3 regions of the Arhodomonas sp. AD133 genome follow, and region 3 is predicted to be linked to each of the others. Evidence: predicted binding sites of a transcription regulator. Region 3 holds the regulator's gene; each other region holds the start of a gene.
What was found. Region 3 encodes sigma-54, which starts transcription at its own class of promoters, with help from an activator protein. Its sites were predicted from a motif close to TGGCANGNTNCNTGCTT; they were not measured.
Positions count from the first base shown of each region.

Region 1: ACPEES_RS13495 (P-II family nitrogen regulator) is a predicted target of sigma-54. The motif match lies at 901-917, and genes of this name have one in related genera.
Region 2: ACPEES_RS11840 (pilin) is a predicted target of sigma-54. The motif match lies at 1,034-1,050, and genes of this name have one in related genera.

Region 1 is NZ_JBNAZM010000023.1:4,445-6,686, forward strand. Features, by position in the region: gene ACPEES_RS13485 (YifB family Mg chelatase-like AAA ATPase) at 1-370, opposite strand, end outside; gene ubiK (ubiquinone biosynthesis accessory factor UbiK) at 454-726, opposite strand; gene ACPEES_RS13495 (P-II family nitrogen regulator) at 978-1,316, shown strand; gene ACPEES_RS13500 (ammonium transporter) at 1,366-2,242, shown strand, end outside.
Region 2 is NZ_JBNAZM010000017.1:83,294-85,535, reverse strand. Features, by position in the region: gene ACPEES_RS11845 (tetratricopeptide repeat protein) at 1-315, opposite strand, end outside; gene ACPEES_RS11840 (pilin) at 394-912, opposite strand; gene ACPEES_RS11835 (sigma-54-dependent transcriptional regulator) at 1,411-2,242, opposite strand, start outside.
Region 3 is NZ_JBNAZM010000034.1:2,802-5,043, forward strand. Features, by position in the region: gene ptsN (PTS IIA-like nitrogen regulatory protein PtsN) at 1-94, opposite strand, end outside; gene hpf (ribosome hibernation-promoting factor, HPF/YfiA family) at 264-590, opposite strand; gene ACPEES_RS16400 (RNA polymerase factor sigma-54) at 608-2,083, opposite strand.

The sequences.
Region 1 (2,242 bases), on a different contig from region 3:
GCAGGGCGCCGGAGACGGGGCGCAGGTCACCGGTGAGCGCGAGCTCGCCGGCGAATTCGTAGCCGGTGACGGCCTCCTTCGGTATCTGGCCGGAGGCGGCGAGGATGCCCAGCGCGATGGGCAGATCGAAGCGCCCGCCTTCCTTGGGCAGATCCGCCGGGGCGAGGTTGATGGTGATCCGTCGTGCGGGAAAATCGAATCCGCTGGTGACCAGCGCGCTGCGCACCCGGTCGCGGGCTTCCTTCACGGCGGTTTCGGGCAGACCGACGATGGACAGTGACGGCAGTCCCCCGGCGAGATGCACTTCGACGGCCACTGACGGGGCTTCCACACCCACCGCCGCGCGGCCGTGAACAACGGCGAGCGACACGGTTCCCTCCTTTGGGCACCGCCGGCGGCGATGCTTCCCTGAGTGCTACAGGGCGCCTCTCCCGGCGCCCCTGAACGTCGGGACTAGTCGACCGGCTGCGGCGGCTGACTCTCGCTGTGGCCGGCTTCGAGTGCCGCCACGCGCTGCTCCAGTGCCTCCAGCCGGGCACGCGTGCGGGCGAGCACCTTCGCCTGGGCGTCGAATTCTTCCCGCGTGACCAGATCCATTCGCGAGAAGGCCGACTGCAACGCAGTGCGCGCGTTCTTCTCGATTTCCTGCTGGAACTCGCGCACCCCGCCGGGCAGATGCTCGCTGACGCGTCGCGCGAGATCGTCGAGTTGCTTGGGATCGAGCATCGGGCGTCCTCCCTGTGGGTTGTCTTCATTCTACGTCGTTACGAGTCCGCGTGGCGAATGCACCAATTGCGCGCGCGCCGCCGCGGGCGATTGCACCGAATCGGTGCGGGTGTGTCCTGGCCCCAATCATGGGGGTTTCCGTTAACTATTTGAGTTTCATGAACAAATCAGAGATGGCACGCGGGGTGCTTAGAGGGAGTCAGGTTGGGCGCTGTGCCGGAATGTCCCGGCCGATCAGGGAGATTTAGACGATGAAACTGCTCACCGCGATTATCAAACCTTTCCGCCTCGACGATGTGCGCGAGGCTCTTTCGGAGATCGGCGTACGGGGTATCACCGTGACCGAGGTCAAGGGCTTCGGCCGGCAGAAGGGTCACACCGAGCTCTACCGCGGCGCCGAGTACGTCGTGGACTTTCTGCCCAAGATGAAGCTCGAGGTGGCGCTCGACGACGCGCTCGTGGAGCAGGCCGTCGAGGCCATAGCCCGCGCGGCGAACACCGGCAAGATCGGTGACGGAAAGATCTTCGTCACGGAGCTCGCCGAGGTCATGCGCATCCGTACCGGCGAGACGGGCGTGGACGCGCTGTAACCGTGAGGCGTTCGCCGATTATTCCAGTGAATGAGGGAGGCAGGTTCCCATGGACCGTGTAGTCGAACTGGCCTACGCGCTGGACACCTTTTATTTCCTGGTGTCCGGCGCGTTGGTGATGTGGATGGCGGCGGGCTTCGCCATGCTCGAGGCGGGGCTGGTGCGCGCCAAGAATACCGCCGAGATTCTGACCAAGAACGTCGCGCTCTATGCCATCGCCTGCGTGATGTATCTGCTCTGTGGCTATCAGATCATGTACGGAGAGGCGGTCAACGCCTTCATCCCGGGCTTCGGCTCGCTGATCGGTGCCGATCACACGGCGCAGTCGGTGCTCGCCAGTGATGGTGGCATCTATTATTCCACGCTGTCCGATTTCTTCTTCCAGGTGGTGTTCGTCGCCACGGCCATGTCCATCGTCTCCGGTGCGGTGGCCGAGCGCATGAGGCTCTGGGCGTTCCTTGCCTTCGCCGTGATCATGACCGGTTTCATCTACCCGGTGCAGGGTTACTGGAAGTGGGGCGGCGGTTTCCTCGACCAGCTCGGCTTTCAGGACTTCGCCGGTTCCGGCGTCGTGCACATGGCCGGGGCGGCCGCCGCGCTCGCCGGTGTGCTGCTGCTCGGCGCGCGCAAGGGCAAGTACGGACCCAAGGGCGAGGTCCGTGCCATCCCCGGTGCCAACCTGCCGTTGGCGACCCTGGGCACGTTCATCCTGTGGCTCGGGTGGTTCGGCTTCAACGGCGGCTCGGAGCTCAAGGTCTCCAACGTGGCCGAGGCCAACGCCGTCGCCCAGGTGTTCGTCAACACCAACATGGCGGCAGCCGGCGGTGTGATCGCCGCGCTCGCCACCGCCCGTCTCGCTTTCGGCAAGGCGGATCTCACCATGGCGCTCAACGGTGCGCTCGCCGGCCTCGTGGCGATCACCGCCG
Region 2 (2,242 bases), on a different contig from region 3:
GAGCAGCGTGTTCCCCAGATGAAGTGAAAGATTCGCCGCCTTCATGGGGAACGGGTCCAGGCCTGTGAAGTAGCGTTGCAAGGACAGGCTCAGCATCGCAAGAGGGCGGCGGAAGATGCTGGAGTCGCTCGCCAGCGCCGCCTGCTTCAATTGCGTCCATTCGAGTTCATCGATCTGCGTTCGCTTGTTGTTCACCAGGTTGGGGAAATCGTCGAACACGAAGCCGCCCGACATTCCGGGCCAGTAGGCCAATGCAACGGCTGCGAGCACGAGGCCGAGGAGCAGGGCCGTCGCTGTGCGTGAACGCAGATACATGCTGCAATTATTCCCCTTGTTCCGGGATCAAAAAAGCCCCGCAGGGCGGGGCTTCTTGCCGATGCTGGTCAGGCTAGCTTAGTAGCAGGACGACGGCAGATACCGGTCCTGGACAGTGCTGGTGCGGCCCACAGCTGCAACATTAGTCTGGGTCCCGTTCGGGGCACCTGAATCACCGCATACCCACGCCACGTTGGTGGTCGGCGGCCATGCGTCGACCGCCACGTGGAATACCAAGGTGTTGCCAGCGATCGAGGCGTTGGCCTCATTGCCGTACGTCACGGTAATGGTCCCGTCGCTATTTGCCATGACCTGGGAAACATATTGACCCTGGATGCTGGTTGGCTGCGACATTCCCAGAGACGCATTAGCGCTCGAACCGGAAGGCGACGGAAGACGGCCATGTTCACTTATGAAGTTACCATAAGCGGTCTTGGCGCTTGAGACCAGGCTCGGGCCTTCACCGACCTGCGCACCGACCATGTAGTCCTGATACGCCGGAATGGCGAAGGCAGCGAGAATGCCGATGATCGCCACAACGATCATCAGCTCGATGAGGGTAAAACCCCGCTGTAGACCTTGCTGCACTTTCTTCATTAGTGAACTCCCTTTGCGTTCAACTTGCTTCGAAGCATTTCGGGCCACGAGCGCGTCGCGGTGCCCGGCGGGCTGAGATCGAAGCGTCCTTCGGACCCCCACTCACCCCTCACTCAATAGAATGCAGGTTGCGTGCCACCTCTGCGCACGTTATCGGTGAGGCAAGCCTTGGTCCGTAACTCCCTGACTTACGACGTATTGTTGTCGCTCTCCGAGCGACGGGGATTGTTTGCTAGCAACCGTTTGGGGAAGCAATTGACAAGAGTGGTCACCGGGCGCGTCGTGTGGGTGACGTTTATTGGCAGGCCGTTGAGTGCGAGAGGAAGGCGGCCTGTAGGTAACGGCCCGCCAGCGGTTGAGCGTGTCGGGTGATTGGCGCGGCCAGTCCTGGTTGGCTGGCCTTGCTCGGAAGGTACGGCCTTCGTCTGTCGCCCATTGAGTCCGCGGTGGATTCGTTTTCGCGCATCAGTACTCGGTGATCGGGCTGACTGGGCGGCGTTACTCCAGTCCGAGCTTTTTCAACCGGTAACGCAATGCCCGAAAGCTGATGCCCAGAAGTTGCGCGGCCGCAGTCTTGTTGTTCCCCGCCTTCTCCAGCGCTCGATTGATGACATTGCGCTCGATGTCGTCCATGTAGCTCTCGAGCTCGAAGTCCTCCGACGGCTCCGGGGTGGCGGGGCCGGCGGGGGCGGTCATCATGCCTTCGGCAGGCAGTTGGAGATCCTCGGCGGTGATTTCCGGGCCATCGCTTAGCGTCAGCGCGCGCTCCAGGACGTTCTCCAGCTCGCGCACGTTGCCGGGGAAGCGGTAGCACTGCAGTGTTCGCACGGCGTCGGGGGTGAGGCGGACCTTTGGCGCGCCGTTGTCGCTGAAGCGCTCGAGTACGTGATCCACGAGAAGTGGAATGTCGTCGGGGCGTTCGCGCAGGCTCGGGGCGCGGAGCCGGATGACGTTGATGCGGTAGTAGAGGTCCTGCCGGAATCGGCCCTCATCCACGAGCTCGCCCAGGTCATGGTGTGTGGCAGAGAGGATGCGGACGTCGATGGTTTCCTCGCGGGCGCTGCCCACAGGGCGTACGGCCTTTTCCTGGATGGCGCGGAGCAGTTTGACCTGCATGTGTGCCGGCAGATCCGCCACTTCGTCGAGAAACAGGGTGCCGCCCTGTGCGGCCTGGAACAGTCCCTGGCGGTCACCGGTGGCGCCGGTGAAGCTGCCTTTCTTGTGGCCGAAGAACTCGCTTTCCATGAGCTCGCTGGGGATCGCGCCGCAGTTGACGGGCACGAACGGTTGCTCGCGCCGTGGTCCCTTGTCGTGGATGAGGCGTGCGATG
Region 3 (2,242 bases):
GCAGTTCGGCGAGCAGCTCCAGGCTGCGCTTCTTGCTGGTGGCATGCGCCTGATAGCGCACGCGTTCGGGCGTTAGCATTGCTGCGATGTTCATGATGCCCCGGGCCCCGGATTGCCGTTACCAGTCTTCGTATTCGTAAAAGACCAGGTAACCAAAGCATAGGCGACACGCTGGGGCAGCGGGAGCATCCGTGCGCCGGGGCGCTTGCCCGCGTGTCGTCGGTTATTCGCCGGCGCGGGCTTCCTGTCCGCGCCGCGTCAGCTCATTCCTCGAGCGCCTGACTCACCGGACCTTCGGTACGACGATGATCGCTGCGCTTTTCCTTGTGTTTGACCACCTGGCGGTCGAGCTTATCCGTCAGCGCGTCGATCGCCGCGTACATGTCTTCGTCGGTCGCGTCGGCGAACAGCCGCGCGCCGCTGACCACGATCGTCGCCTCAGCCTTCTGGGTCAGCTTCTCCACGGTCAGGATCACGTGCGCGTCAACGACGTTGTCGAAGTGGCGCTCGAGTTTGTCGAACTTGTCATTGACGTAGTCGCGCAGCGAATTGGTGACCTCGACATGATGTCCGGTGATGTCGATCTGCATGCTACCTCCTTAGGCTCTCAGGCGAGCCTCTTTCGCTCCGTGGACGAGGCGATGGACATGGCCTCGCGGTATTTCGCCACCGTTCGGCGGGCGACGTTGATGCCTTCTTCGCGGAGGATGCTGGCGATGCGGCTGTCACTGAGAGGCCGTGTGGCGTCCTCCGCGGCGATGAGGCGTCGGATGCGCGCGCGGATGGCAGTCGCCGAGCATTCACCGCCGTCGGCGGTCTGCACATGGGAAGAGAAGAAATACTTGAATTCGAACGTCCCGCGCGGCGTGTGCATGTATTTCTGGTTGGTGATGCGCGAGATGGTCGACTCGTGCATCTCCACGGCCTCCGCGACCTCGCGCAGGACAAGGGGCTGCATCGCCTCGTCGCCGCGTTCCAGAAAACCGTGCTGATGGTCGACGATGAATCGGGCGACCCGCAGGAGCGTGTCGTTGCGCGAATGCAGACTCTTGATCAGCCAGCGCGCTTCCTGGAGGTGCTCGCGCATCATGCTGTTCTCGCGGCTGCGGTCGGCACGGCGCACGAGCGCGGCGTACTCGGGATTGACGCGAATGCGTGGAAAGGCGTCCGGGTTGATCTCCACGTGCCAGCGTCCGTCGAGTCGGCGCACGAACACGTCCGGGATCACGTACTCCGTGTTCTGGGGACCGTAACGCAGGCCCGGATGCGGGTCGAGCGTCTGAATGAGGTTGATGATCGCCTGCAACGCCTCGCCGTTGATACGCATGCGGCGCTTGAGTTGCGCATACTGCCGGCCGACGAGCAGGTCGAGATAGCGGTCGATGAGGGTGCGTGCCTCTTCGAGCCACGGTGTGTCCGCCGGTAGCTGCGCGAGTTGCAGCAGCAGACATTCCCCCGGGTCCCGGGCGGCAACACCCACCGGGTCGAAATGCTGTACGCGGGTAAGCACTGTCGTCAGCTCCTCGGGGGCGACTTCCCAGTCCGCCGGCATGGCGGCGAGCAGGTCGTCCACGGTGCTGTCCAGGTACCCGTCGTCGCGCACGGCGTCGATAACGGTCTCGGCGATGGCCAGATCGCGGCTGCTCAGGCCGGCCAGTTGCGCCTGCCAGGTGAGATAGTTGCGCAGGGTCTCGGCGCCGTCCGCCTGTCGGGCAATCGGATCGTTGTCCTCGCGCTCGGGGTCGCCGCGGCTCCAGGTGGTGGTGCCGTCATAGATGTCGTCCCAGCCGCTGTCCACGGGGAGCTCGTCGTTGAGGCGCTCACTGCCGTCATCGCCGGTGGTCTCGGCGGGTTCGGAGGATTCGTGAGCGGCATCCTCGTCGGTGTAGCTGTCGTTCAGCGCCTCTTCCGTCGTGGACGTGTCATGCTCGTCGGCGGTCTCGAGCATGAGGTTGGAATCGAGCGCCTGCTGGATCTCGGCACGCAACTCCAGAGTGGGCAGCTGGAGCAGGCGAATCGCCTGCTGGAGCTGCGGTGTCATGGTCAGTTGCTGGCCGAGCCGGAGCTGGAGAGATTGTTTCATGTCAGTTCCGTCGGATTCCCCACGGGCGAGGGCCCGTCGACGTGTCGCGGACACGCCGCGCCGGCCCTTCGGGTTGGGTCGGACATCCGCCCAGGCCGCGTTGCCCGTTGTTCATTTGGGACCAACCAAACTTCACTCCCCGCGCCCCTGATCCCCGAT